Regions from separate parts of the Shewanella sp. SP1S1-7 genome, predicted to be linked through region 1. Evidence: predicted binding sites of a transcription regulator. Region 1 holds the regulator's gene; each other region holds the start of a gene.
What was found. Region 1 encodes NrdR, which represses ribonucleotide reductase genes. Its sites were predicted from a motif close to AAACACNANATNTNGTGTTT; they were not measured.
Positions count from the first base shown of each region.

Region 2: a site for NrdR is predicted at 6,000-6,019, ahead of nrdD (anaerobic ribonucleoside-triphosphate reductase). Genes of this name have one in related genera too.
Region 3: a site for NrdR is predicted at 7,480-7,499, ahead of nrdA (class 1a ribonucleoside-diphosphate reductase subunit alpha). Genes of this name have one in related genera too.

Region 1 covers NZ_JAUOEU010000022.1:46,229-56,212, reverse strand. Annotated here, with positions in the region: gene ribBA (bifunctional 3,4-dihydroxy-2-butanone-4-phosphate synthase/GTP cyclohydrolase II) at 1-664, opposite strand, end outside; gene Q4Q49_RS16120 (riboflavin synthase) at 760-1,416, opposite strand; gene ribD (bifunctional diaminohydroxyphosphoribosylaminopyrimidine deaminase/5-amino-6-(5-phosphoribosylamino)uracil reductase RibD) at 1,522-2,700, opposite strand; gene nrdR (transcriptional regulator NrdR) at 2,847-3,296, opposite strand; gene glyA (serine hydroxymethyltransferase) at 3,497-4,750, opposite strand; gene ettA (energy-dependent translational throttle protein EttA) at 4,940-6,607, shown strand; gene Q4Q49_RS16095 (LysR family transcriptional regulator) at 6,860-7,804, opposite strand; gene Q4Q49_RS16090 (MBL fold metallo-hydrolase) at 8,078-9,001, shown strand; gene Q4Q49_RS16085 (DsbA family protein) at 9,254-9,946, shown strand; gene Q4Q49_RS16080 (nuclear transport factor 2 family protein) at 9,949-9,984, shown strand, end outside.
Region 2 covers NZ_JAUOEU010000009.1:45,301-55,284, reverse strand. Annotated here, with positions in the region: gene Q4Q49_RS09450 (DUF3010 family protein) at 1-436, opposite strand, end outside; gene Q4Q49_RS09445 (DEAD/DEAH box helicase) at 639-1,994, opposite strand; gene rssA (patatin-like phospholipase RssA) at 2,244-3,191, shown strand; gene Q4Q49_RS09435 (NADP-dependent oxidoreductase) at 3,302-4,315, opposite strand; gene Q4Q49_RS09430 (MarR family transcriptional regulator) at 4,463-4,981, shown strand; gene Q4Q49_RS09425 (hypothetical protein) at 5,102-5,791, shown strand; gene nrdD (anaerobic ribonucleoside-triphosphate reductase) at 6,051-8,168, shown strand; gene nrdG (anaerobic ribonucleoside-triphosphate reductase-activating protein) at 8,278-8,739, shown strand; gene Q4Q49_RS09410 (YibL family ribosome-associated protein) at 8,854-9,210, shown strand; gene ribA (GTP cyclohydrolase II) at 9,484-9,984, shown strand, end outside.
Region 3 covers NZ_JAUOEU010000001.1:241,931-251,914, forward strand. Annotated here, with positions in the region: gene Q4Q49_RS01065 (YjjW family glycine radical enzyme activase) at 1-60, shown strand, start outside; gene Q4Q49_RS01070 (LysR family transcriptional regulator) at 57-977, opposite strand; gene serC (3-phosphoserine/phosphohydroxythreonine transaminase) at 1,383-2,474, opposite strand; gene gyrA (DNA gyrase subunit A) at 2,610-5,360, opposite strand; gene ubiG (bifunctional 2-polyprenyl-6-hydroxyphenol methylase/3-demethylubiquinol 3-O-methyltransferase UbiG) at 5,746-6,456, shown strand; gene Q4Q49_RS01090 (HAD-IA family hydrolase) at 6,458-7,129, shown strand; gene nrdA (class 1a ribonucleoside-diphosphate reductase subunit alpha) at 7,654-9,942, shown strand.

The sequences.
Region 1 (9,984 bases):
CGAACTCACCGAAACGGGTCGGTAATTTGCATTTAGCTTCGCGCACAACCGTGGTTTCTTTGGTATTGCGATACTCGATTAAAGCCGCGATAGTGCCGATTTTGATGCCATGTAACTCGGAGAAAATTTCTAAATCGGGGCGACGTGCCATAGTGCCGTCTTCGTTCAAAATCTCAACGATAACGCCCGATGGCTCAAGTCCCGCAAGACGGGCTAAATCACAGCCAGCTTCAGTGTGGCCTGCGCGGGTTAATACGCCGCCGTCCTGTGCCATTAACGGGAAGATATGCCCTGGTTGCACTAAATCAGACGCTTTAGCCTCTTTAGCCACCGCCGCTTTCACCGTTACAGCGCGATCGTGGGCCGAAATACCGGTAGTCACACCTTCTGCCGCTTCAATAGAAACCGTAAAGTTAGTCGAGAACTGTGCGTTATTATTCGTCACCATTAAAGGCAGGTTTAACTGCTGGCAACGGGCTTTAGTCATGGTCTGGCAAATCAGCCCACGGCCATATTTCGCCATAAAGTTAATCGCTTCTGGCGTGACCATTTCGGCCGCCATGATCAAATCACCTTCGTTTTCTCTGTCTTCGTCATCCATCAAAATAACCATTTTGCCTTGACGAATATCTTCGATGATCTCTTCTATACTGTGCAGCGCCATTGTAGGACCTTATGATTTTGCTGTTATTATGAAATTCTATACCTAAATAACCTAAGCTGCCGATAAGCTTAAGTTAAATAATCTGCTCCTGTGCACTAACGCACAAAGCCGGCACGGGCTAACATTTCCATGGTGACGCCACCGCTCTTGCTGTCTTTGCCATCATAATTCATCAAGCGTTCAAGATAACGGGCGATTAAATCCACTTCGATATTCACCTTATCGCCTGCTTGCAGGTCGATTAACGTGGTTTCACCTGCAGTATGCGGCACTATGGTCAAGCGGAATCGACTACCGTCCACCTCGTTAACTGTCAGACTCACGCCATCAATGGTGATGGAACCTTTATGGGCAATGTAACGCCCAAGCTCTGCGGGTGCGGCTAACCAAAATTCAATGGCTTGACCACGCACTAAGCGTTGCTCAACCGTTGCAATACCGTCAACATGGCCGCTGACCATATGGCCGCCTAAGCGTGTAGTTGGGGTGACGGCTTTTTCAAGATTCACCTTAGTGCCCACTTTGTAGTTTGCAAAGCCAGTTAGACTCACAGTTTCAGCTGATACATCAGCCACATAACCGTCTGCTAATTGCTGCACAACCGTTAAGCACACACCGTTGGTAGCAATACTGTCGCCTAAACGCACATCGTTTAAATCCAGTTTGCCGCTCGCCACGGTAAGACGAATATCATCGCCTTTACGCTCCAGTTTGCGCAGGGTGCCAACGGCTTCAATAATCCCAGTAAACATGGTTAACTCACTTATTCGATAAAGAAGTAATAAGGCATAAGACTCAAGGTTTAACGGTTATCTTGCCCTAATTAAATAAAGAAGTATCAAGCATAACGCTCAAGGTTAAACGGTTATCTTGCTCCAATTCGATTTAGATAAAGAGGTATCAGGCTTAACGCTCAAGATTAAACGGGTATCTGGCCCTAATTTGCGCTCATCGACCAACATTAATGCAGGAATTTGCGCCATGGTTTGATAATCGGGTAGCTGCAGCAGATTACGCCCTTGCCCGCCGAGGATTTTCATCGCTTGGTACAGCACTAATTCATCAGCCAGCCCCTGTGCTAAAAATGCGCCCGCTAAGGTTGCCCCCGCTTCCACCAGCACGTGATTACAACTTTGGCCTAAATAGCTTAATAGTTCAGGTAAGGATACGCGACCTGCAATTGCTGGTAATACTAGGCAACTCACATGGGAGGGCAATTGTGCTTGAAACTCTGTGGGATAAGCCACGGTCGAGACCAAGAGTATCGGCGATACGATAGCCAAACAGGCAGCCGATAACGGCAAACGGGCGCGACTGTCGAGTATCACCCTTAATGGCTGCAGTAATTGCGCCTCGGTTACGCAGTCTTTTATGTCGCCAAGTTCTTGATATCGCACATTGAGCGAGGGATCATCAGCCAATATGGTTTCAATCCCAGTGACCAAAGCGCAGGAACGTAAGCGTAAACGCTGCACGTCGCGGCGAGATTCAGGGCCGGTAATCCATTTAGATACCCCGTTAGACAGCGCGGTTTTACCATCGAGACTCGCAGCCAATTTGACTGTAACTCTGGGTAAACCCGATTCCATCCGCTTCATAAAACCTAAATTCAAGGCATAAGCTTCATCACGGTGTAATCCCACATCCACTTCAATACCGGCGTCGCGCAGCATTTGAATACCGCGCCCACCGACTTGCGGATTAGGATCTTCCACCGCCACCACCACACGTTTGACGCCAATATTGATCAGCGCCAAGGCGCAGGGCGGTGTGCGGCCATAATGACTGCAGGGCTCTAAGGTGACATAGGCTGTTGCGCCGCGGGCGTGTTCGCCAGCCATACGTAGCGCATGCACTTCGGCGTGGGGCTCACCCGCTTTTTGATGATAACCTTCACCAATGATTTGGTTATCTTTAACGATAACGCAGCCCACACTGGGATTGGGTCTCGTGGTGTAAAAGCCTTTGCGCGCCAATTGAATCGCGCGGCTCATCATTTGGGTGTCGAGTACGGACCAACTTATGTTCAAGCTCATGTTCAACCCTGTTGTTAAAGGTTTCGGCTTTCACCAGTCTTGTAAATCTGTGTTTAAAACCTGTCTTGCAGAAGCTATTAATCAAAAGCCTCTTTTAAAGCTAGCGCAACCAGAAGACTGAACGACAGGCAACAAAAATCGAATAACTACTTTTGCAGTTTGGCGATGGCTTCACCAAATTCAGACACGTCTTCAAAGGCGCGGTACACAGAAGCAAAACGTATGTAGGCGACTTTATCTAAGCTCATCAATTGCTCCATCATCAAGTTACCAACCATTTCTGAGGGCACTTCCCGCTCGCCAGTGGCGCGCAGGGTAGATTTGATTTTGCTAAGCGCTTGCTCGATTTCATCCATAGACACGGGGCGTTTTTCAACCGCGCGCAGCATGCCACCTTGGAGTTTTTCTTCATCGAAGGGTTGGCGTGAACCATCGCGCTTGATCACCCGAGGCATGACTAACTCGGCACCTTCAAAGGTGGTAAATCTTTCATGGCATTCGGTGCATTCTCGGCGACGGCGCACTTGATGGCCTTCCGCCACTAATCGAGAATCGATGACTTTAGTATCTGTCGCGCTGCAAAATGGACAATGCATTGAGCCTCCTGCCAGTGAATGACGTAAAGCCGTTGGCTTTACTATGTTATCTAAGGTTAGCCTGTTTGGTTTAAGTCTAAGATTTTAGCAATAAAAATGGCCGCTTAATGCGGCCATGGGATTTTATCCTATTTATGGGCTGAGGTTAACCACCTGATGCTTGTTAGGCTCAGCACCACAAAAAGGAGACTATTTACAGATTAACCGTAAACAGGGAAACGTGCGCACAGTGCCAATACTTGGCCTTTAACACGCTCAATCACTGCAGGATTGTTAGCATCATCAAGGATGTCACAGATCCAGCCAGTCAGCTCTTTCGATTCCGCTTCTTTAAAGCCGCGACGCGTAATCGCTGGCGTACCGATACGCACACCTGAAGTCACAAAAGGTGAACGTGGATCGTTTGGTACTGAGTTTTTGTTCACGGTAATGTTAGCGCTACCTAAGGCGGCATCGGCTTCTTTACCGGTTAAGTCACGACCAATCAGGTCAACTAGCATCAAGTGGTTGCTGGTTCCGCCAGAGACGATTTTGTAACCGCGCTCAAGGAACACTTCAACCATAGCTTTAGCGTTATTAACCACTTGCTGTTGGTAAACTTTAAATTCTGGCTCTAGGGCTTCTTTGAACGCCACCGCTTTACCGGCGATAACGTGCATTAATGGGCCACCTTGACCGCCGGGGAATACTGCAGAGTTCAACTTTTTGTACAAGTCTTCATCATCAGCAGCAGACAAAATCACGCCACCACGAGGACCCGCTAAGGTTTTGTGAGTCGTTGAAGTGACAACGTGTGCGTGTGGCACTGGGTTTGGATAAACGCCAGCAGCAATAAGACCGGCAACGTGCGCCATATCGACAAATAGGTAAGCACCTATTTTGTCTGCGATTTCACGCATTTTTGCCCAATCAACGATACCTGAGTAGGCAGAGAAACCGCCGATCATCATCTTAGGCTTGTGTTCTACGGCCAGACGTTCCATCTCGTCGTAGTCAATTTTGCCAGACTCGTCGATACCGTAAGGAATGATGTTGTACAGTTTGCCAGAGAAGTTAACCGGTGAACCGTGGGTCAAGTGACCACCATGAGCTAAGTTCATGCCCAGTACGGTATCGCCAGGTTTTAACAATGCCATGTAAACCGCGCTGTTTGCCTGTGAACCTGAATGAGGTTGTACGTTAGCGTAAGTTGCGCCAAACAGTTGTTTAGCACGCTCAATCGCTAAGGTTTCAACTACGTCCACATACTCACAACCACCGTAGTAACGCTTGCCTGGATAGCCTTCAGCGTACTTATTGGTTAACTGTGAACCTTGCGCTTCCATCACGCGTGGACTGGTGTAGTTTTCAGAAGCAATCAGCTCAATATGCTCTTCTTGACGCAGAGTTTCGTTCTGAATTGCGTTAAACAGTTCCGGATCATAATCTGCGATATTCATATCTTTTTTCAGCATTGCTTACTCCAGCTGCCAATTCTTATAGGTAGGGTTGCGCGGTATTCTACTCGGAACGCGACCACAATCCCAGTATTTGAAACATGAAATTCCTAGCGTTTTAGCTTGAACTTGGCTCATTGTCGAGTTGAGTTCGGCGTGCAATCGAGTAGAATTAGCCGCATCATTAGTCACTTAAGATAGAGAAAAATGGCTCAGTTTGTTTACAGCATGCTGCGGGTGGGAAAAATTGTTCCGCCTAAGAAGCAGATCCTTAAAGATATTTCTTTAAGCTTTTTCCCTGGCGCCAAAATTGGTGTACTCGGCCTTAACGGTTCAGGTAAGTCGACACTACTGCGTATTATGGCGGGTATCGACACCGAAATTGAAGGTGAAGCGCGCCCAATGCCGGGATTGAAAATCGGTTACCTACCGCAGGAACCTAAACTCGATCCAACCCAAACCGTGCGTGAAGCGATTGAAGAAGCCGTCTCTGAGGCAAAAAATGCCCTGACTCGCCTCGATGCCGTTTACGCAGCCTACGCCGAGCCGGATGCCGATTTCGATGCCCTTGCCAAAGAGCAAGGTGAACTCGAAGCCATTATCCAAGCCCAAGATGCCCATAACTTAGATCATATCCTTGAGCGCGCAGCTAACGCCCTGCGTCTGCCAGATTGGGATGAGAAAATCGAAGTGTTATCCGGTGGTGAACGTCGCCGCGTGGCGATTTGTCGCTTGCTGCTTGAAAAGCCTGAAATGCTGCTACTGGACGAACCGACCAACCACTTGGATGCGGAATCCGTGGCTTGGCTTGAGCACTTCTTGCAGGAGTATGCTGGTACTGTGGTCGCGATTACCCACGACAGATACTTCCTCGACAATGCCGCTGGCTGGATTTTAGAACTCGACCGCGGTGAAGGTATTCCGTGGGAAGGTAACTATTCTTCATGGCTTGAGCAGAAAGATGCCCGTCTGAAGCAAGAATCAGCCACAGAAAGCGCTCGCCAAAAGACCATTGCCAAGGAATTGGAATGGGTACGTCAAGGTGCCAAAGGCCGCCAGTCTAAGGGCAAGGCACGTATGGCGCGCTTTGAAGAGCTGAACACTAACGATTACCAAAAACGTAACGAAACCAACGAGCTGTTTATTCCGCCCGGACCACGTTTAGGTGACAAGGTTATTGAAGTGAATAACCTGACCAAGTCTTACGGTGACCGCGTTTTGATCGACAACTTGTCGTTCTCAGTACCTAAGGGCGCAATCGTCGGCATTATCGGTGCCAACGGCGCGGGTAAATCGACCCTGTTCCGCATGTTATCCGGCGCTGAAACACCAGACAGCGGCAGTATTGAGCTGGGTGAAACTGTGCAACTGGCCTCGGTTGAGCAGTTCCGCGATTCGATGAATGATAAGAACACCATTTGGGAAGAAATCTCCGGTGGTCAAGACATCATGCGTATCAACAACATGGAAATCCCGAGCCGCGCCTATGTAGGCCGCTTCAACTTCCGTGGTGGCGATCAGCAAAAAGTCATCGGCACCTTGTCAGGTGGTGAACGTAACCGAGTGCATTTAGCCAAACTGCTGCAAGCGGGCGGTAACGTCTTATTACTCGACGAACCCACCAACGACTTAGACGTTGAAACCCTGCGCGCACTGGAAGAAGCGATTCTGGAATTCCCAGGTTGCGCTATGGTGATTTCGCATGACCGTTGGTTCCTCGACCGTATCGCGACCCACATTCTGGATTACCGTGACGAAGGCCAAGTGAACTTCTACGAAGGTAACTACACAGAATACTCAGCATGGTTGAAAAACACCTATGGCGCCGATGTGGTTGAGCCACACCGCTTGAAATACAAGCGCATGATTAAGTAGTCGTTTTAGCACTTGTATACCCAAACAACCTGAAGATGCAGGATTCAGCGGGAATGTAACGCACTTTAGGCAAGGCGGTTATTTGCAGACCTAGTGGGCTAAGTTAAAAATAACCAACACGGCATAAAGTGATTAAGCAAAAAAGGAGCTCAGGTCGAAGGATCTGCGCTCCTTTTTATTGGATGCTTTTTATGGGGAAGTTTTTATGGGCTAGTTTTGTGGAGTGCTATCGAATAGCTTCTATAAAACGACTCAGCTTTTCAAGCTGGCAAAATAGGCCACCAGCATGTCCATCATCACCCTAAGTGCAGGCTGCATATGTTTGCGAGATTGATATACGCCATACACACCCAGTGACTGCGGCATGAACTCAGTTAACAAAGGCACTAACTGACCCGAATCAAAATAGGGTTTCGCTGCCCACAGCGGTTGCATTGCAATCCCCTCACCTGCCAGCGTGGCATTGAGCACCACCATGGAATCATTGGCACTAAAATTCCCATTCACAGGCACATTAAACGCCTGGCCTTGGTTTAACTTAGGCTCGGAGTTCAGCGCCTGAGCCAGTTTATCTGCCACATCGCTTTGATAAAACCGCCACATCACATCGCCAAAGTAGGAATAGGTTAAGCAATTATGCTGGGTCAAATCTTCGGGATGCAGCACGGCGGCGCGCGCGGCAAGGTAACTCGGTGCAGCGCACACCACTGATTCACATTCACCCAAGCGCCTTGCGATAAGATTGGGATCGAGTTCATTGGTGATGCGAATCGCCAGATCAATCCGCTCGGCGACCAGATCGACGGTTTGGCTGCTCACGTGGAAATTCACACTCGCCTGCGGATAACTGGCTAAGTATTGGCGCACCACGGGCGCTAAAATCTGATGCGCCAAAAACTGGGAGCAGCTAATACGCAACAATCCGCGCGGAATCGCCACAGCGGCATGACTGACCGCTGGCACTTCATTAGCCAATTCGAGCAGTCGATGGCAATAATCCAGCACTTGCTCACCCGCTGGCGTTAAGCTGAGACTGCGCGTCGAGCGATGCAACAATCTAGCGCCGGACCATTCTTCCATTTCGCTCAAGTAACGGGTCACCATAGAACGCGACATATCTAAGGCATTGGCGGCGCTGATCATGCTGCCGCGCTCGACGATAGTGACAAACACTTTAGCCGCTTCGAGTCTATCCATGATTTATCTCCACTCATGTTCAATCAATAACGTTCAATCAATAACGTTCAATCACTCGAAGGCTCACTCACATACTCGTGCCCCACATGAATAATCACTAAGAGTACATCCGGCTATTCGTCCGATTAATGCAACAAACATGGGCAGATACTCGCATTTATCTATTGATTATTGCAACCTATACTTAACTCACTTTTTGCAGCAGCTGCAAATCAATGAATGCTAAATCGAACCTTTTTACTCTTTCATCCTGTGACTATAAGTGAGCCAAAAATGAACACATCGACCTATGCTATACGCAACACAGTTAACGCCACATTGAAGGCCTCGTCTAAAATCAGTCTAGCCGCTACCTTACTGCTAGCGGGACTTGGCGCGGTCAATGCTGCGCCATTGCAAGTGAGCCATTTTAATCCGGGCGAAAACAGCATCTTTGCCGTGTCATCGAGCTTTATCAGCGGCGAACACGAAATGATGTTAGTCGATGCACAATTTCAAAATAACGATGCCCAAACCTTGGTTGATACGATTAAGGCCAGCGGTAAAAAGCTGACTCAGGTGTATATCAGTCATAGCGATCCTGACTTTTATTTCGGCTTAGCCGTGATTAAAAAGCATTTTCCCGATGCACAAATCGTCGCGACTCAAACCACTGTCGATGCCATTAAAGCCTCAATGGAAGGCAAGCTCGCCTACTGGGGTCCGATTTTAAAGGACAATGCGCCAAGTGAATTAGTGCTACCTAAGGCGATTCACAGCGACACTTTCACCATCGACGGTGAGCAAGTGATTATCGAAGGTTTCAATGACAAACATCCTAAACACACTTTCCTGTGGGTACCATCGGCAAAAACCATTACAGGTGGCGTAGAAGTATTTGATAACACGCATGTTTGGATGGCTGACACTCAAACTACCGCAGAGCGTCAGGAATGGTTAACTCATTTAGATGCGATGGAAAAACTGCTGCCGACCACAGTGATCCCAGGGCACTATTTAGGCGAAGCGCGATTTGATACCCGTGCCATCGGTTTTACCCGTGACTATGTAAAAGCCTTTGAAGTCGCAGCAAAAGCCTCGAAATATTCAGCCGAATTAATCCAAAAGATGCTGGCGCTATACCCACAAATGCCAGCCGATGCTGGGCTTGAGATCAGCGCCAAAGTTATCATGGGCGAAATGACCTGGCCTATGTAAGCCCAGCACTAATATCTTAGCGATGGCGACAGCGAGTTAGGCATAAGTGAGAATAGTTAAAGGCAGGCACGTGAGCAATTGCGTGCCAGTTCTTACCTAAATAACAGTATCTACATAACTGCACCTGACTAGCTGCACTTAAATAATCCTATCAATAGCCATATCTACAGCAGTACCACGATCGCCATTTAACTTTAAAATATCAAATGCTTAGATCGTAATTTTGCAATTTAAGCCAAAAGGTTTAACACTATGACTACCCCAATAACTCCTTCTGCTAGCACGGCCAACAGCACACCAGCGGCCAAAGTGCGTACTCTGCACGCGATTATCGACCCTTTATGTGGTTGGTGTTATGCAGCGGCGCCATTACTCGATGCTGCTGCAAAAGCAGGCTTTACCATTAAGCTCCACGGCGGCGGTATGCTCACAGGCCCAAGACGCAAACAAATCGATGCCAACTGGCGCGACTATGTTATGCCCCACGATCTGCGCATTGCCGAGCTAACCGGACAGCCTTTTGGTGAGAACTATTTCGATGGTCTGCTGCGCGATACCACAGTCGTACTCGACTCGGCGCCCCCCATTAAAGCCATGCTCGCAGTCGATGCTATGGGTGGCGACAGTTTGGCCTATCTACACTCAGTACAACTGGCCCATTACCGTGATGGTCACAGCGCCAGTGATGAAGGTAATCTCGCAAGGCTAGCTGCTGAACTAGGGCTCGACCCGATAAGCTTTGCGCAGCATTATGCCCAAGGTGAAGACAAGCTGTATGAGCATATCGTTGAATCCAGAGCATTATTGAATCTGATAGGGGCCCAAGGTTTCCCTTCAATGGCTATAGAGGATAATGACGGCAACATCACCGCCATTAATATCAACCGCTTCTACGGCCAACCCGCCCAGTGGTTAAGCCATCTTGAAGCGCAATTTGAGTCATAATCATGCCAATGCTTAATGGTATTTCAGAAGGCTCATTA
Region 2 (9,984 bases), on a different contig from region 1:
AAACTTTGCCGAAAATACGGCGATTTTGCTGGGCGTAAGCGGCTTCAAAAGCTAACTGCTGCACTTTTTTAAGATCTAAACTATCAAAATCAACCTGTGGTGGATTGCGCTTTTTTTGCTCTTTGATAGTGACAGGAGACAGTAAGCTGACTGGTAATTCACCTAATTGAATCGCTGCTTCAAGTTTAAAACTTGTGGCTGAGCCCGCCAACTTACCTTTTTGTTCACGTTCAATGATGACAACTTCATCAACGCGATAATCTTGCATAAGCTTATGAAAAGCGAAGTGAAACTCACGAATAGCTTCTGTGGTAGCAGATTGGGAAACGGTGAAAGACACCTTACGGCATTCTGGCACATTGAAGGTTTCACCTTCATAGCTCAATAAACTGATAATGGCTTCGCCACCTTTTAATTCAACACCACAAACTCTCATGTTACACCTTCAAAATATCGATAATAGCGCTATTGTAGCTGGAAATGACGTGAGGATCAGTGTTTACCCTGCGCTTTTGATTCGCTTGGCGACAGACTGATACGCTTAGTGCGTCAATTCCCAGTATTCGATCAGCCAATGTGTTGGGTATCAGAAATAAAATCTGATGTTAAATCCACCGGCATGTATGCTTTAATTTGTTCTAAACTTCTTCTGTATCATTGTCTTGCAGTAATTTCGCCGCAGCAGGCTTTTTACGCATTGGTGCATCGCCAATGTCCACGCCCGTGATAAAACGCTTATCCCGTGAAGGCGCCGGTGTGGCTGCTTTAGTTCTTTTGCTCTTACCTTTAGCAAGCTCGGCTTTAGCAACACGTTTTGCTGGTGTCTGTTTGGCTTTGCTTTTTAGACCACTAAATTTAGCTTCTAGACCTGGAATCGTACTGATCTCAAAGGTCTTTCTAAGGAAGACTTGGACTTTCTTAAAGTTGTCCCAATCTTTAGGCCCGACGAGCGATATCGCATCACCTTTCGCACCAGCACGGCCAGTACGACCGATACGATGCACGTATTCCTCGGCAAATTTAGGCATGTCGAAGTTAACAACTAAGGACACATTGAGCAAATCCAGACCACGAGAGGCAACATCGGTTGTCACTAGGACTTGTTGTTGGCCACGGGCAAATTGGTCCATGATTTGGTTTCGTGCGGCTTGCTTTAAATCACCGCTCAGTGCGGCGGTTGCAAAACCTTGCTCAATTAATTTAGCAGCTAAGCGTTCTGTATCTGGGCGCGTCGCAGTAAAGATGATCACTTGCTTGTGTGTTTCATCTTTAAGTAAACGGGCTAATAACGCTTCTTTATGGTCTAAGTGGTCACATAAGAAGATGCGTTGGTGAATGTCGTTATGCTCAGAGTGAGCCGCGCCAATCGCCACGTGCGCTGGATTTTTTAACAGCGTTGCCGCGATATCATTGATTTCGTCATGATCTAATGTGGCAGAAAACATCAGCGTTTGACGACGTTTATGATCGGCAGCATCGTTGATGGCTTTTAACTGCGGGGCAAAGCCTAAATCTAACATGCGGTCGGCTTCATCGAGCACGAGTAACTCTAACCCATTCAGAAATAGATGTTTTTGCTCTAAATGATCGGCGATACGGCCTGGCGTCGCGACAATAAAATGCGGTTCTTTCGCTAGGGCTTTCGCTTGGTCGTTAAAGTTTTCACCGCCCAGAACGCTGATGGCCTTGTATTGGGTGTTGGCGACCAGCAGGCGAAGCTGACTATACACTTGATGTGCTAGTTCGCGGGTCGGTAATAAAATCAATACTCTAGGATCGCGTTTTGATAGTGAGCGGGTAGAAATGACTCTTTGCAATGCGGGTAACAAAAACGCTAAGGTTTTACCTGAGCCCGTTTTTGATGACGCCATTAAATCTTTACCTGCCAATGCGATAGGCAGTGCTTGTTCCTGGATGGCGGTGGGTTCTGTGATCCCCATATGTTTTATGCTTTGAAGCAGACGCTGGTCCAGAGAAAAATCGGTAAATTGCAAAGGTATATCCCCTAAATCTTAGTAAGGGCAGATTATAGCCTTAATCGCCCTAACTCAGCTATCCACATCGATGATTATCTCTGCTTCACGCATGGATTTATCGCGAAAGTGTGTCATTTACACTTAGTTGCCGGCATTTGTTTACATCCATGTTACAAGTACTTAATTGCCTTGGCTTCACCAATTGACAGTGGATATGAAAGGATTTTACGTTATCGTGTAGTGGATTGAGTAACAGGAGAATGATTTATGGCTAACGGAACAACCCCTTCGGTTGGTATTGCCTTGGGCAGTGGCGCTGCGAAAGGTTGGGCGCACATTGGCGTGTTGAATGGTCTTGCCGCCATGGGGATCAAACCCGATAAAGTTGCGGGATGTTCGGTGGGCGCTTTAGTGGGCGCCGCGTACGCCCATGACCATTTACCTGAATTAGAAGAATGGGTTCGGAGTTTCTCGAGCTGGGACGTACTTGGCTTGATGGACATTCGATGGCGTAAAGGCGGTCTTATCGGCGGTGATAAGGTATTTGATGTACTACAGGCTCGAATCGGGGATGTGAATATTGAGAACCTCAATCGTCCCTTTGCTGCGGTTGCGACCGACTTGTACTCCGGGCAGGAGATTTGGTTTACAGAAGGGGATCTACGTCAAGCGGTGCGCGCTTCTTGCTCTATGCCGGGGATTTTGGCGCCCGTGAGACAAGGTGACCGCTGGCTTGTCGATGGTGCTGTGGTGAATCCAGTGCCTGTTTCTGTCAGCCGTGCCATGGGCGTTGATGTGGTGATAGCCGTGGATTTATATGGTTATCATTCTGGTCGCATCCAAGTATTGCCGGTGAGCATGACGAGCCAAAAAAACGTTGAAGCTGAAATGGATATGCCTGCGCGACAAGATACTGGATTTATGGATTTGTTTGCCCGTGGCCGAGATTATGTCAGCAATCTGACCGATAAGTTTTCACTTGGCACTAAATCGAATCCTGGCATGATTGCTGTAATGTCGCAATCAATGGGCATTTTAGAGCAAAGACATAAACGGGCGCGCTTGATGGGCGATCCGCCAGATATTTGTATTGTGCCTGAGGTTGGCAATATCGGCACTATGGAGTTTCACCGTGCTGATGAGGCGATTGCCGCTGGTGAAGCTGCTGTGGAGAAGGTGGCTCACTTGATTGAAGCTGCGATGTGGAAGGGCTAATCCGTTAAAAGATAAACAGTTGACTATCAAATAGAAAAAGTCGGTACAACTCGCATTATACCGACTTTTTGCTATCTAAAACTGAGCATTTATGTCGCTTTGATGGCGAGTTACGCTAATTTCACCAACATTTTACCGCGATTCTTACCTTCAAACAGACCGATAAAGGCATCAGGTGCTTGTTCAAGCCCTTGATAAATGGTTTGTTCAGCTTTGACTTTACCTTCAGCTAACCATTGAGCCATTTTTACGGCAAACTCAGGATAATGCGCCCAATGTTCGGATACGATAAAACCTTCTAACTTAAGTTTACGCATCACTATCAGGGCCAAGTTATCTGGACCAGGTGTTGGCGCAGTGTCGTTGTACTGCGAAATCATACCGCAAACGGCGATACGACCATGATCTTTCATATTGCTCAGCGCTGCGGCTAAATGCTCACCACCGACGTTTTCAAAGTACACATCAATCCCTTCTGGCGCGGCTTTTGTGAGCGCTTGGGTGAGATTGCCACAGGTTTTGTAATTTATGATGGCATCAACACCATAGCTTCGCAGCAATTCCGCTTTTTCGTCTGAACCCACTGAGGCGATTACGCGAGCACCCATCAGTTTACCAATCTGGCAAGCAACACTGCCGACGGCGCCTGATGCGGCTGAAACAAACAGGGTTTCACCCGCTTTTAAATCTGCGATGCGAGTCAGTCCCGTCCACGCAGTCATGCCCGGCATACCCAGCACGCCGAGGAAATGTGAACTGTCTAATTCGGTTTGCGGCAGAGCGGTCAGTCCAGCCGTGTCGGTGACAGCGTGCTCGCGCCAACCTAACATGCTGCTGACTTTAGTGCCTACTGGGAAATCACTGTTTTTAGACGCGATAACTTCACCAATCGCGCCGCCTTCTAAGACTTGATTCAAGGCGAAGGGCGGAACATAACTCTTACGATCTACCATGCGGCCACGCATATAAGGGTCGACCGACATCCATAGGTTTTTAATCAACACTTGGCCATCGGCGAGCGGTGCTAAGGATTGATTTACTAAAGCAAAATTCTCAGCCGTAGGCATGCCTTCAGGGCGACTGGCTAAATGGATTTCACGGGTTTCGGTAATAGTGCTATTCATAGAAAATTAACCTTTTGTTTGTGCGCAAACTAACTGCGTCAACTTTACGTGGCTTCATGACACAATGCAAATACTTTGCGCGCAAACTAGATGCGATGGGGCGGATCGGATAAGATAGCGCTATGTTTGAATGACAGGCGCTTGAACGTGCAAAATTGTTTATCTCACCCAGAGCTCGAATTTACAGAGCAGAGTCAAAACCCAGACCCACATAACACAGAGGTACAGAACCTCGAGCCAAGGGATGCACTGTGTTTATCTGATAATGTGTGCTTCGCGTTATATTCTGCGAGCAATGCCTTAGTGCGCGCTTATCGGCCTTTACTCGAGGCATACGAGTTAACTTTTCCTCAATATCTGGTGATGCAAACCCTGTGGCGTCAAAATGGCTGTAGTCAAACCCAGCTATCGGCGGCGACTAAGCTCGATATGGGGACGCTAACGCCTATCGTTAAGCGGTTAGAGGTAAAAGGCTTGATCACGCGTTTGGCCTGCGTTGAAGATGAGCGGAAAAAATTGATCACTCTGACGGCTCAGGGAGAGGCGATTAAGCATGAAGCCCTAGCCTTGAAACAAACCTTGCTGAATAAAGTACAAATGGATGCAGAGGCACTCGATTTGTTGAGGCGGCAATGTCTTGCCCTTATTGAAGATTTACAGTCCTAGAGATAAAGCTACTGGTGCTGTTCGCTACCCGAGAATTCAGGCTCTGCATAGATTAATACTTGATTGGCTTAGTTTTTGCTTTAAAACTGTCATTGAGTCTTAGACGCCGAATTTTTGACGATGAATTCTATTTTAAATGCCTTCAATCTTAATCGCAGCAGTAGCAGTATCGCCGATGCCTATGGTGCCAATAGCCAAAAAACGAGTACGGCCAAAACCGATGCGACCACTGAGACCAAGAAAACTCAGACGGATGCCGCTAAACCCGACGCGGGTAAAGCCGATGAGATAGCGCTGTCGCCACGGGCGCAACGTGCACAGAAAATTCAGTCGATGGCGAAGGATTTTTTTGCTGATGGCAAATTTGGTGTCGCCGATATTCCCGCATTAGTGTCACGTTTACAAAAAGACGGCATTTTATCGGACGTGCAACTCGACCGTTTATCGAAAAACGGTATTACAGTTCCGAGCACAACCACGCCGAGTAAGCAGTCGCTGCAAGATTTCTTAGATGATGAGCTCAAAGCATTAGCCAAAAAATCACCGAATGACCCCCTGATCAATACCTTGGTCGATGCGAAAAACGTTTTGACCAATATGGATGATGCTCAGTCGCCGGTGCTCGCCCAAAAAGCCACCAAAGTCCTTGGTCAATTAACGGATTATTTAAATTCTGAGCCACCGCTAACGGATGCCCAAAAACAGCAATGGCAGGGGCTTAAATCTATGATGCAACTCGCTTCGTCTATGGGCTCGCATCAGTCGGCATCAGGCCAACTCAGTAGTTATCTTGCACTCGCTAAGCGTTAATCTTGAGTTATGGAGCCTGATCATCACTGATTTCAGGCATCAACTAGCTGGGTTTAATCAGCAGGTCAAGGCGCAATTTTCAGATAATTGGGCCTAGCTGCAGTTCTGGTTTGTTCTTTTATTTCATCCTAAAAACTATGATCTGGATCATGGACGCTTCATCGTCGTTGTAGCCTAATGCTCTACATATTGTGTTTTATGCTTTTAAAATCACTAGATGTAGTGTTAGTTTTTAGGCGAGATGGAGAGGAACTGAACAATGCCAGTCGTAATTAAGCGTGATGGTTGCCGCACACCTTTTGATGAAACAAGGATACGGGATGCAGTGAATGCCGCTGCAAACTCAGTTGGGATAGAGGATGGCGACTATGCAGCGACAGTGGCAGCGTGTATCAGTCAAAGCGTTGCGACCTTAACCGAAGTTGATATCCATCATCTACAGGATGCGGTTGAGAATTTACTGATGGAAGGGCCGTATAAGTCCTTGGCGCGAGTTTATATCGAATACCGTCACGACCGAGATGTGTGCCGTGAAGCGACCAGTAAATTAAACCTCGAAATCCGTGGTTTAGTCGAGCAAAGTAATGCGGCGTTACTCAATGAAAATGCCAATAAAGATTCGAAAGTTATCCCAACTCAGCGGGATTTGCTCGCGGGCATAGTCGCCAAACATTATGCCAAGAGTCATATCTTGCCAAAGGACGTGGTTGCTGCCCATGAAGCGGGGGAGATCCACTACCACGACTTAGATTACTCGCCTTTTTTCCCGATGTTTAACTGCATGCTGATTGATTTGGCTGGTATGTTGACCCATGGCTTTAAAATGGGAAATGCCGAAATTGAAACCCCTAAGTCTATATCAACGGCGACAGCCGTCACCGCGCAGATCATTGCCCAAGTGGCGAGCCATATTTATGGCGGCACGACCATTAATCGTATCGACGAAGTGTTGGCGCCATTTGTCGCTAAGAGCTACGACAAGCACTACCAAATCGCCTTGAATTGGAAGATCACCGACGCCAAAGCTTTTGCCACGGCGCAAACTGAAAAAGAATGTCACGATGCATTTCAGTCTTTGGAGTATGAGGTTAATACCTTGCATACCGCCAACGGCCAAACACCATTCGTGACCTTTGGCTTTGGGTTAGGCACCTCGTGGGAATCCCGCTTAATTCAGCAATCTATGCTGAAAGTACGGATGGCGGGATTGGGTAAAAATCGTAAGACGGCAGTTTTTCCTAAGTTAGTGTTTGCGATTCGTGATGGCATTAATCACAAAGCTGGCGATTGCAATTACGATGTCAAACAGATGGCGCTCAAGTGCGCGACTATGCGCATGTATCCCGATATTCTCAATTACGAGCAAGTCGAGAAAGTCACAGGTTCATTTAAAACCCCAATGGGTTGCCGCAGCTTTTTAGGCACCTATGAGGAAAATGGCGAGCTCGTGCATGAAGGACGCAATAATCTCGGGGTAGTGAGCTTAAACCTACCGCGGATTGCCTTGGAAGCTAAGGGTGATGAAGCGGAATTTTATCATCTTTTAGATGACAGATTAGTCTTAGCCCGTAAAGCGTTAGATACTCGCATTGAGCGACTCAATGGCGTTAAAGCCCGTGTGGCACCTATCCTCTATATGGAAGGGGCCTGTGGTGTGCGTTTACGCGCCGATGATGATGTTTCTCAAATCTTTAAAAATGGTCGCGCGTCGATTTCACTCGGTTACATTGGCCTGCATGAAACCATGAATGCACTCTATGGCACCCAAACCCATGTATTTGACGATGCACAATTAAGGGACAAAGCCGTCGCTATTGTTGCCTATCTTAAAGCCGCCACGGATGCGTGGAAGGCTGAAACAGGTTATGGCTTTAGTCTGTATAGCACGCCAAGTGAGAGTCTCTGCAGCCGTTTTTGTAAACTGGATGCGAAGCAATTTGGCCTAGTCACAGGCGTGACAGACAAGGGCTATTACACTAATAGTTTCCACCTTGATGTGGAAAAAAGCGTTAACCCCTACGATAAAATTGATTTTGAACAGCCATATCCCGCAATTGCGAACGGCGGCTTTATTTGTTATGGCGAATATCCCAACATGCAGCATAACCTCGAAGCGCTGGAAAACGTGTGGGATTATAGTTATAGCCGCGTGCCTTACTATGGCACGAACACGCCAATCGACGAATGCTATGACTGTGGCTTTACTGGCGAATTTAGTTGTACCAGTAAAGGGTTCACTTGCCCTAAGTGCGGCAACCATGAGCCAAGTCGGGTGTCAGTGACGCGCCGAGTGTGCGGTTATTTAGGCAGCCCAGATGCGCGGCCCTTCAATTATGGTAAACAGGAAGAAGTAAAACGTAGGATCAAACACTTGTAACACTATTATTTTATTCTGCTTGTTAGACTTATTCCGTGGCATCAAATCAAATAGTGCCATGGGATATGCCCCAATGTTAAAAGATGAAATGCACTATGAAGTACTATCAATGAATTACCATCAATATTTCCCTATCGATGTGGTCAATGGCCCTGGTACCCGTGCGACCTTGTTTGTCTCTGGCTGCGAGCACCAGTGCCGTGGTTGTTACAATCAAAGTACTTGGGATCCCCGTTCTGGGCATGTGTTTGATAGGACGATGGAAGATAGGATGATTGCCGATCTCAATGATAAGCGGATTGTGCGCCGTGGTTTATCTCTCTCGGGGGGCGATCCTTTATTGCCTGTCAATCTTAGTGCCATTTTGGCGCTCGTCAAACGAGTCAAGGCTGAGTGTAAGGGGAAGGATATTTGGCTCTGGACGGGTTATGTGCTTAATGAGTTGAGTGATGAACAGCGCGCCGTGTTGGCCTATATTGATGTACTGGTGGATGGCAAATTTGAACAAAGTCTTGCCGATCCAAGTCTCGTATTTCGCGGTAGCAGCAATCAGATCATTCGTTTGTTATAAAAGCGGTAACGAGGATCTGTAACTTGCTGCTATAATCTCAGGCCTTGACACAGACGCTAGCATAATCAGGCTAAGATTTTACTGTGGCTAACTTAGGTAATTTAAGGTAACAGAATGAATTTAAAGCAAGAACTGCAGCAGCTTAACGATAAATTAGATAAATTTCGTCGTAAACTTGCTGCGGCTGAACAAAGAGGCGATGACGTCATTATTGCCCAGTTCAAGCGCGAAATCGCTGCAGTCACTAAGCAAATTGGCAGTGTGAAAGGCCAACAAACCCGCTTATTGAATAAGCAAGGTTCAGATATCAAAGGTTTGCCTTTCCATCGCGCTTTGACTAAAGAAGAACAAGCGGACATGGGCAAACTGAAAAAGTCTGTCAAAGGTCTTGTGGTGATCCACCCTATGACAGCTATCGGCCGTGAAATGGGGCTAAAGGAAGTCACTGGATACGCGCCCGCAAAATTTTAATGTGGGTTAGGCTGTCACTGACACGGGATCGAGTGTCGATCGCGTGTTGGTGCGCCTAGTACTTTAAGCACAGCTTCGTTTTAATCCATTCCTTCGTGCTGCCCATCGAAAATGACATTCATGTTTGGTTTAGTTGATTAAAACACTAAAGTATTTCTTGATTGTTCAAAAACACTTTAGAATAGTGCGCTTAGTTGGCTAAGTGCCTAATCCTCGTTTGTTTCTAGGGATCTTATTCGTCTCATGGAATGAGAGTTGTCGTTAAGGTTAAGTATGTCGATAAAATATGTCGCGACGTCAAAGTTACCCACTCCTTGGGGCGTGTTTGCCATGCATGGTTTTGAAGATACAGAATCAGGCAAAGAGCATGTTGCGCTCACATTCGGTACGCTCAGTGCGGATGAACCTGTGTTGGGTCGAATTCATTCCGAGTGTTTAACTGGCGATGCATTATTTAGCTTGCGTTGTGACTGTGGTTTTCAGTTACAAGCGGCGATGCAAAATATTGCGGAAACGGGCAGTGGCTTTATCCTCTATTTGCGCCAAGAAGGCCGTGGCATTGGTTTATTGAATAAAATCCGCGCCTATGAGCTGCAAGATAAAGGTGCCAACACAGTTGAAGCCAACGAGCAACTGGGCTTCGAAGCCGATATGCGTAAATACGACATGATCAAACCTATGCTGGAACAGATAGGCGTGAAGCATGTGCGTTTGATGACCAATAACCCTCGTAAAGTGAAAGCGATGAAGGAATTTGGCATCGAAGTGGTTGAG
Region 3 (9,984 bases), on a different contig from region 1:
GCCGCAAAGCTTGCAAAGCGAGGCGTCACCAATCTTATCTTACCCTCTTGCTATATTTAGCGACTGCAAAGCAAAATTTGCTCGTACAGCCAGCGCAGCGCGGGATCTTTCATACTTTGTCTATGCCAAACGAGACTGTAAGCCACTTTGCCATATTCTATGGGTAAGGATTTAACGGTTAAGCCTTTAGCTTGGCTGGCAATGGATGCCCAGCGGCGTGAACAAGTAAAAAGCAATTCACTGTGGTGGCACATTAACGCCGCGCTGCCAAAATCAGGGAGCGAAATGGGTATAGCACGTTTTTTAGATTGCTGGGCGAGCAAAATATCAAAAAATGGCGTACTCAGATCCGTATCGGTAATGCCGATATGGCGGTAACTTAGGTAATCATCGAAGCTGATCTGCGACTGTTTAGCCAAGGGATGGGACGAGTTCATCAGGCAGACCATTTCATCGCTGAACAAGGTTTCCCACACCAGATCGTCTTGAAGATAATTAGGTTGGCTCAGATCATGGGGTAACAGCACAAAATCTAACGAGCCTTTAATAAGACCATCAAAACCGATATTGTCTTTGCTATAAATATCGAGATGGATATTAGGAGCCAAGCTCAGAATATGGGCACTTAATTTGGCGGCCAGCAGTTCAAAGGTGCTTTCGCGCATCGCAAGTGAAAAACGCCCCTCAAAATGTGCTGGATTAAACGCATCTTGACTCATGATCTGATTCATATCATTGATCATTTGCTGCACGCTTGGGCCTAATCGTCTTGCCAAAGGTGTGGCAACCAGTGAGTTGCCGTTACGGTAGAACAGTTCATCGTTCAAACTGTCCCTGAGCTGGCTTAAGGTTTTACTGACGGATGAGGGGCTAAGACATAAACGTTCGGCGCTGGCGGTCACGCTCAGGGTATCGAGCATCACATACAAAGTGATCAAATGCTTCATACTAATGCGCGAAAGCTTGGCCAAATCCATCTGTGACATCCTATTGGTTTATCTTCTATGCACACTCAAACGCGTACTTTTAAGCATGATAAACAATAGCATGCAACTAACCCAACACATTGCTGAGAATATTCCCCAGTAATGCGCGCCAGCTCACAGGCTTGCACACCGCCCTCTCTAATCCCAGCCATCTCTAATCCAAGTTATCTTTAATATAAGGTTCTTCCGAAGTTCATCTTGCTTAACGCCAAACGCCAATAATCGATAAATTACAGCCAACAAAAAAGCGAATGCATTTGAGCATTCGCTTTTGGGATGTCTAACTTTGGATAGCTAACTTGGAATGGCTAGCTGATGATAAACATTCAATAAGCATAACGTTTATCTGCAGGCAGCAAAGCCTAGGCGCTGAGCGCTGCAAGCTAGTAGCTAAGCCTAGCTATGTTTAGCCGCAAACTCGTTCATAAACTTGACCAAGGCAACTATGCCATCGAGTGGCATCGCATTGTAAAGGCTAGCACGCATGCCGCCAACAATGCGATGACCCTTGAGGGCCACGAGTCCAGCAATTTGTGCTTGCTTTAAGAACTCACCATCGAGCGCTTCGTTGACTAACTGGAAGGTCACGTTCATTTGTGAGCGATTCGCTGCAACAACACCATTACGGTAGAAAGCATTACCATCAATGCATTGATACAACATCTGCGCTTTTTGTTGATTAATTTTCGCAATACTCGAAATACCGCCAGTCGATTTCAGCCAAGCAAAGACTTCAGCGGCAAGGTACCAAGCAAAGGTTGGTGGCGTGTTGAACATAGAATCATGCTCGACGGCTAGACGATAGTCCATGATGGACGACTGCGGTAAACTCGGCAGTTTTAACATGTCATCGCGTACTATCACTATCGACAGACCCGATGGACCTATGTTCTTTTGCGCACCGGCGTAAATCAAGCCGTAGCGGCTGACATCGATTTCACGGGACATGATTGTTGATGATAAATCGGCAACAATTGGCCATGGTGAGTCTAATTCGTCAAAAATTTCGATACCATCTACTGTCTCATTTGGACAGTAGTGAACATAGCGGTAATCGGCATCGATTTTATGTAAGTCAGGTAGGACAACGGCATTGAGTCCATTGTGTTTTTCAACAATATTCAGACTATCAATTTGTGCTTCACCCGCCAGTTTCTGCGCTTCTACTAACGCGGCAGATGACCATTGGCCACTGACTAAATACAGGGCTTTACCCTGCTCGCCGAGAAAATTATTCACGACAGCAGAGAACTGGCCGCGACCACCGCCGTGCATAAATAGCACATGGTAATTTGCAGGGATCTGCATCAGTTCACGTAAATCGGACTCGGCTTGCTCGGTCAGCGCGATGAACTCTTTACTTCGGTGGCTGATTTCCATCACGGAAACGCCTTGGCCATTCCAATCAAGTAATTCCTGTTGTGCTTTTTTCATTACCGCTGCGGGTAACATTGCAGGTCCAGCACAGAAATTATAAATCGCGCTCACTGACACTCTCCTTAATCCCAACCATGATGTATGTATTGATAAAACGAAACCATTCTAAAACGAACAATGCTACCAACAATCAATGCCATTAAAAAAACGAGCGTCCAATTGGACGCTCGTTAATATGACACTTAATTACTCTTCGTCTTGCTCATCATCAGCAAGCTCGTCTTCATCTTCGTCCAACTCTTCTTCGTCATCCAGCTCTTCATCAAGAGCCTCGTCGGCTAATTCGCCTTCGATAATGACAGGAACAATCGGTAAACCGTTTTCATCCAGCTCGACTTCATCTTCATCACTTTGGATTTCGTCGATACGTTGCAGGCCAACCACTTTCTCGTCGCCCGCGGTGCGGATAATCGTCACACCTTGGGTGTTACGGCCAATGATAGACACGCCGCCCGCTGGTGTACGCACTAAGGTGCCTTTATCACTGATGAGCATCAGTTCGTCGTTAAGACCCACTTGCACTGCGCCAACAACTGCGCCGTTACGTTCGCTCACCTTGATAGAAACCACACCTTTAGTCGCACGGCTCTTCGCTGGGTATTCAGACAGTTGAGTCCGTTTACCGTAACCGTTTTCAGTTACAGTCAGAATCGCGCCATCGCCTTTGGGTACGATTAGCGACACGACTTTTTGACCTTCTTCTAAACGGATACCACGAACGCCTGTTGCAGTACGGCCCATAGGACGTAACGACAGAACTTCTTCACCAGTTTCAGGATCGGTTTTCACTTCGCCTGTTTCAGAATCACGAACTTTCTCACCAAAGCGAACCACTTTACCTTCGTTCGAAAACAACATGATTTCGTCATCACCGTTAGTGATATCGACACCGATCAGTTGGTCACCGTCTTTGAGGTTAACGGCGATAATGCCGTTTGCACGAGGGTTGCTATAGGCCGTTAGTGCGGTTTTCTTCACAGTACCGTGTGAGGTCGCCATGATGATGTACTTGTCAGCCGCGTATTCACGTACTGGCAGAATCGCAGTAATGCGCTCGCCATCGGATAACGGCAACAAGTTAACAATTGGACGACCGCGTGCCGTACGGCTCGCTAATGGCAATTGATACACTTTGAGCCAGTACATCTTACCAAAGTCAGAGAAGCACAAAATGGTGTCATGGGTATTGGCAACTAACAGTTTTTCAACGAAATCTTCGTCTTTTACTTTAGTTGCCGCTTTACCTTTACCACCACGGCGCTGGGCTTGGTAATCGGTCAAGGGTTGATACTTGGCATAACCTAAGTGCGACAGTGTCACCACAACGTCTTCTTCGTTGATCAAGTCTTCAAGACTCATATCGACTTCGTTGGCATTGATCACGGTACGACGAGCATCACCGTATTCTTCAAGGATTTGAACTAACTCTTCCTTGATGACTTCCATCAAACGCTCAGGACTGCGCAGAATAAACAGCAGACCCGCAATAAATTCGAGCAGCTCTTCGTATTCGGCAATGATCTTATCGTGTTCAAGACCGGTTAAACGGTGTAAACGCAGTTCTAGAATCGCCTGAGCTTGTTGCTCAGTCAGGAAATATTGACCGTCGCGGATACCGTATTGTGGCTCTAACCACTCAGGACGCGCGGCGTCATCGCCCGCTTTTTCCAGCATGCCTTGAACGTGGCCTAATTCCCAACCTTGCTCAACCAATTTAACTTTGGCATCCGCAGGCGTTGGCGAGGCTTTGATCAGTGCAATAATCGGGTCGATGTTAGCCAGTGCAACCGCCAGCGCTTCCAAAATATGGGCGCGCTCACGGGCTTTACGCAATTCGAATACGGTACGGCGCGTCACGACTTCACGGCGATGCAGAATAAAGCATTCGAGCATTTCTTTCAGATTAAACAGTTTAGGCTGACCATTGGTCAGGGCCACCATGTTAATCCCGAAAGAACACTGCATTTGCGTTTGAGCATACAGGTTGTTTAATACCACCTCGCCCACTTCGCCGCGCTTAATTTCGATAACGATACGCATACCGTCTTTATCAGACTCGTCGCGTAGACCGCTGATCCCTTCAAGCTTTTTATCTTTAACCAGCTCGGCAATCTTCTCGATTAAACGGGCTTTGTTCACTTGATAAGGGATTTCAGTCACGATAATGCGTTCACGGCCATTATCTTCGGTTTCCACATCCGCCAGTGCACGCATGATCGCGCGGCCACGGCCGGTTTTATAGGCATCAATAATGCCCTTACGGCCATTGATAATTGCCGCAGTTGGGAAATCCGGACCAGGAATGTATTCCATCAGCTGTTCAATAGACAGTGAAGGTTCTTCAATCAGTGCCAAACAGCCTTTCACGACTTCCGTTAGGTTGTGTGGTGGGATGTTGGTCGCCATACCAACCGCAATACCCGATGAACCGTTAATTAACAGGTTAGGTACGCGTGTGGGTAGTACAGCAGGGATCTGTTCTGTGCCGTCGTAGTTAGGGACAAAATCCACTGTCTCTTTTTCAAGATCGGCGAGTAATTGATGCGCTAACTTATCCATACGGATTTCGGTATAACGCATTGCCGCCGCTGAGTCACCGTCGACCGAACCGAAGTTACCTTGGCCGTCAACTAAGGTGTAACGCAATGAGAATGGCTGGGCCATACGGACGATAGTGTCATAAACAGCAGAATCACCATGGGGGTGATATTTACCGATGACGTCACCGACCACACGGGCAGATTTTTTGTAAGGCTTGTTCCAATCGTTCTTCAATTCACTCATGGCAAACAGAACGCGGCGATGAACCGGCTTTAAGCCGTCGCGCACGTCTGGTAATGCACGTCCCACGATAACGCTCATGGCGTAATCAAGGTACGAATTCTTTAGTTCGTCTTCGATATTAATTGGCGAAATAGATGATGCCAGATCAGTCATAAACTGCTCGTTCCCCTGAAAAATAGCCGACAACGTATAATCCGTATCATTGCCTAGCCCAAAAACGTGATTTGGCATTCTAACACAGTTATTTAATGTCGCCAGACCTATCATTATCGAATTGAGAGTCTGGTGGCTTAATAGATGAAAACACTGTCAATTTGGTCGTTTGAGCGATAAACAAGCGTTGAAATTCGTGGCTTAGGATGAGAAAAAATCGTCAAAGGGATAAAGTAAAAGGTCGATACGGAGCACAACAATTAACATAAAAGCAGAAAACTGCTGAAAATTCACTCAACCACAAGGGCTTAGCTCAGTCGAACACTTTGTTTATCAAACATAGTCGTTATAATAGCCGCACAATACAGCTACTTCAGGTAATAGCATGCATCAGAATACCAATGTGGACCCACAGGAAATCGCAAAGTTTGAACGTATGGCCGAAACGTGGTGGGATCTCAACGGTGAATTTAAGCCGCTGCATCTATTAAACCCGCTGCGCTTAAATTATATCGATCAAACTGCTGGCGGCATTTTCGGTAAGAAAGTGCTCGACGTTGGTTGCGGTGGCGGGATTTTATCTGAAAGCATGGCCCGTATCGGTGCCGAGGTTGATGGTCTTGACATGGGTGATGAGCCCTTAGAAGTCGCCCGCCTACATGCCCTCGAAACCGGCGTAAGCATTAATTATGTAAAAAATACCGCCGAGACCCACAGCCAAGATCATCAAGCCTATTACGATGTGGTGACCTGTATGGAAATGCTGGAGCATGTGCCCGATCCACAATCTGTGATCAAGGCTTGCTGTGACATGGTTAAACCCGGTGGCTTTGTGTTTTTCTCCACCATTAACCGCAACATTAAATCCTATGTGCACACGATTCTGGGCGCAGAATATTTACTGAAGATGCTGCCAGTTGGTACCCATGAGCATAAAAAATTCATTAAGCCTTCGGAATTGATTGAACTTGTGGACAATACCGATCTGATCTGTACCGATGCATTAGGCATCAGCTACAACCCGCTGACGGGCATTTTTAAATACACGCCTAAAGTTGATGTCAATTACATGATAGCGACGCGTAAGGTTGATTAATATGAGTCTGGCACAGATCAAAGGCGTACTGTTCGATCTCGACGGCACCTTAGCCGATACCGCGCCGGATCTGGTGCAGGCCCTTAATTTAAGTCTTCAAGACGTCGGCATCGCCGCGCAGCCGTTAGCGGCCATGCGCTACGCCGCATCCCACGGCAGTTTTGCCTTAGTCGATGCGGCGATACCCAATGCAGCGAATGATCTTCGCACTCAAGTTCAACAAGGGCTGCTCGCCCACTATCAGCGCATTAATGGCGATCACTGTGCACTATTCACTGGTATTGCAGCATTACTCGACTGGCTCGAGTTAATGCAGCTGCCGTTTGGGGTGATCACCAATAAGCCAGCGCGCTTTACCCGTCCCTTATTGCGAAAACTGAATTTACACTTGCGTATGCCAGTGATTATCAGTGGTGATTCGACCAAACACCCAAAACCCCACACAGCACCTATGTTATTAGGGGCTCAGCAACTGAACTGCGCTCCAGAGCACATTTTGTATCTTGGGGATGCTGAGCGAGATTTGCTCGCAGCCAAGGCAGCGGGCATGTTAGGTGGCGTTGCCCTATGGGGTTATCTGGGGGTCAACGACAAGCCATCGCAGTGGCCTGCCTACGCGCACTTTGCCAGCCCTACTGAGTTACATCAGGCATTAGCCGACGCATTCGCCTGAAAACTCGCCCATAAAATGGTTAACAAACTTCACTTTTGCACTCGAAGATACACCTTTTACTAAAGTGACTATGCAGACGCACATAAGTGTGTTTGCCCGATTTTTACCTGCGAATAAAATCAGGCGGCGAAAGGTCGGCGGATAAAAGATCGGCACTTGTGCGCGATCGCGATCTAAAGAAAAGATCGCCTAAAAATCCCCCATGAGTGCGACACACTAACCTGAAATTGAGCTTCAAGGTTAGTCGTTACTAACGCGAAAGCTTATCCTCAACTTATCCACAAGATGTCCCCTGAATTCAGACTTGCAAATAGGGGCAAACCTCACTATCTTGTATCCCAGATAATTTAAAACACCATATCTTGTGTATAGGTAGCAATCAGACACACTAAAAGCTCGCCGCTTAATTGACTCGTTTTCAACCAGTCAGCAGTATTTAAGGGACGGTTATTGATTGTTTTACAAGGATACGTACGGTGAACTTGCTCACCTAAATAGATATAAGAACCAAGGCCTATCTCCAAATGAATAGCACTATGACAGTCACAAAACGCTGTGGCGATCGTGAAAATATCGATCTCGAAAAAATACACCGCGTAATTACTTGGGCAGCCAAGGGATTAAAAAACGTTTCTGTTTCTGAAGTTGAACTGCGCTCGCACCTACAGTTTTTCGATGGCATCCCAACCGAAGCTATCCATGAAACCATTATCAAAGCGGCTGCGGATTTAATTTCTCCAGAATCACCGGACTATCAGTTCCTCGCCGCCCGTTTAGCGGTGTTTCATTTGCGTAAGAAGGCCTTCGGTCAGTTCGAGCCGCCAGCACTGTATACCCACGTGACTAAGTTAGTTGAGCTTGGCAAGTATGACATGCACATTCTGCAGGATTACAGCCACGAAGAACTCGACGTGATGGATACCTATATCGACCATTGGCGCGATATGGACTTTTCTTACGCTGCGGTAAAACAGCTTGAAGGCAAATATTTAGTTCAAAACCGTGTGACGCACGAAATCTATGAGAGCGCCCAGTTCCTCTACATTTTGGTCGCGGCCTGTTTGTTTGCCCGCTATCCAAAAGAAACGCGCCTGAAATACGTTAAAGATTTCTATGACGCGGTATCGACCTTTAAGATTTCGCTACCAACGCCAATCATGGCCGGTGTGCGCACGCCAACACGTCAGTTCAGCTCTTGCGTACTGATCGAATGTGGTGACAGCTTAGATTCAATCAACGCGACAGCTTCGTCGATAGTGAAATACGTCAGTCAACGTGCGGGTATCGGTATTAACGCCGGTCGTATTCGCGCCTTAGGTAGCCCAATCCGTGGTGGTGAAGCCTTCCACACCGGTTGTTTACCTTTCTATAAGTATTTCCAAACCGCAGTTAAGTCTTGTTCTCAAGGCGGCGTGCGTGGTGGTGCTGCGACCCTCTTCTACCCGATTTGGCACTTAGAAGTCGAATCTCTGCTGGTATTGAAAAATAACCGCGGCGTTGAAGATAACCGTATCCGTCACTTAGACTACGGTGTGCAGTTGAACAAAGTCATGTATCAACGTCTGATCAAGGGCGAAAATATCAGCCTGTTTAGCCCATCAGATGTACCTGGTTTGTACGATGCGTTCTTTGAAGATCAAAACGAATTCGAACGTTTATATGTGCAATATGAGCAAGACAGCAGCATTCGTAAGAAAACCATAAAGGCAGTTGAGCTGTTTTCACTGATGATGCAAGAGCGCGCCTCAACTGGCCGTATCTACATTCAGAATGTGGATCACTGCAACACTCACAGCCCGTTCGATTCAAAAGTCGCGCCGATCAGACAGTCTAACCTGTGTCTTGAAATCGCTCTGCCGACTAAACCATTGAACAACATCGATGATCCAGAAGGTGAAATCGCGCTTTGTACGCTGTCAGCACTTAACTTAGGTTCTATCAAAGAATTATCTGATATTGAGCCATTAGCCGACCTCGCCGTACGCGCACTGGATAACCTGTTGGATTATCAAGATTACCCCATCAAGGCCGCGCAAATTGCCTCGATGAATCGCCGTACCTTAGGCATAGGCGTGATTAACTTCGCTAACTACTTAGCAAAAAATGGCATGAAGTATTCCGATGGCAGCGCGAACGAGCTGACCCACAGAACCTTCGAAGCAATTCAGTTCTATTTACTGAAAGCCTCGATGAACTTGGCCAAAGAGCAAGGTGCGTGTCCGTTATTCCACGAGACCACTTACTCTCAAGGTATTTTGCCAATCGATACCTACAAACGTGACCTAGATAAAATTTGTGCTGAACCATTGCACTTAGACTGGGAATCACTGCGTAGCGATATCAAGCAATATGGCCTGCGTAACTCGACGCTGTCGGCATTAATGCCATCAGAAACCTCGTCGCAAATCTCTAATGCGACCAATGGTATCGAGCCACCACGTGGTCTTATCAGCGTGAAATCGAGCAAAGACGGTCAGTTGAAGCAAGTTGTACCTGATTTCGATACGCTGAAAGATAGCTATGAATTGCTATGGAAAATGCCAAGCAATGACGGTTACTTACAGCTAGTGGGTATTATGCAGAAGTTCGTTGACCAAGCGATTTCAGCCAACACTAACTATGATCCTTCACGTTTTGAAGGCCGTAAAGTACCGATGCAAACCCTGCTGAAAGATTTGCTCAATGCTTACAAGTTAGGTGTGAAAACGCTTTACTACCATAACACTCGCGATGGTGCGTCGGATTCACACGATGACATCACCAATTTAGAGAAAGAAGACGATGGTTGCGCCGGCGGCGCGTGTAAAATCTAGTCTTTAACGTTAACGCGGCTCTTACAAATAAAAAGTATAGGG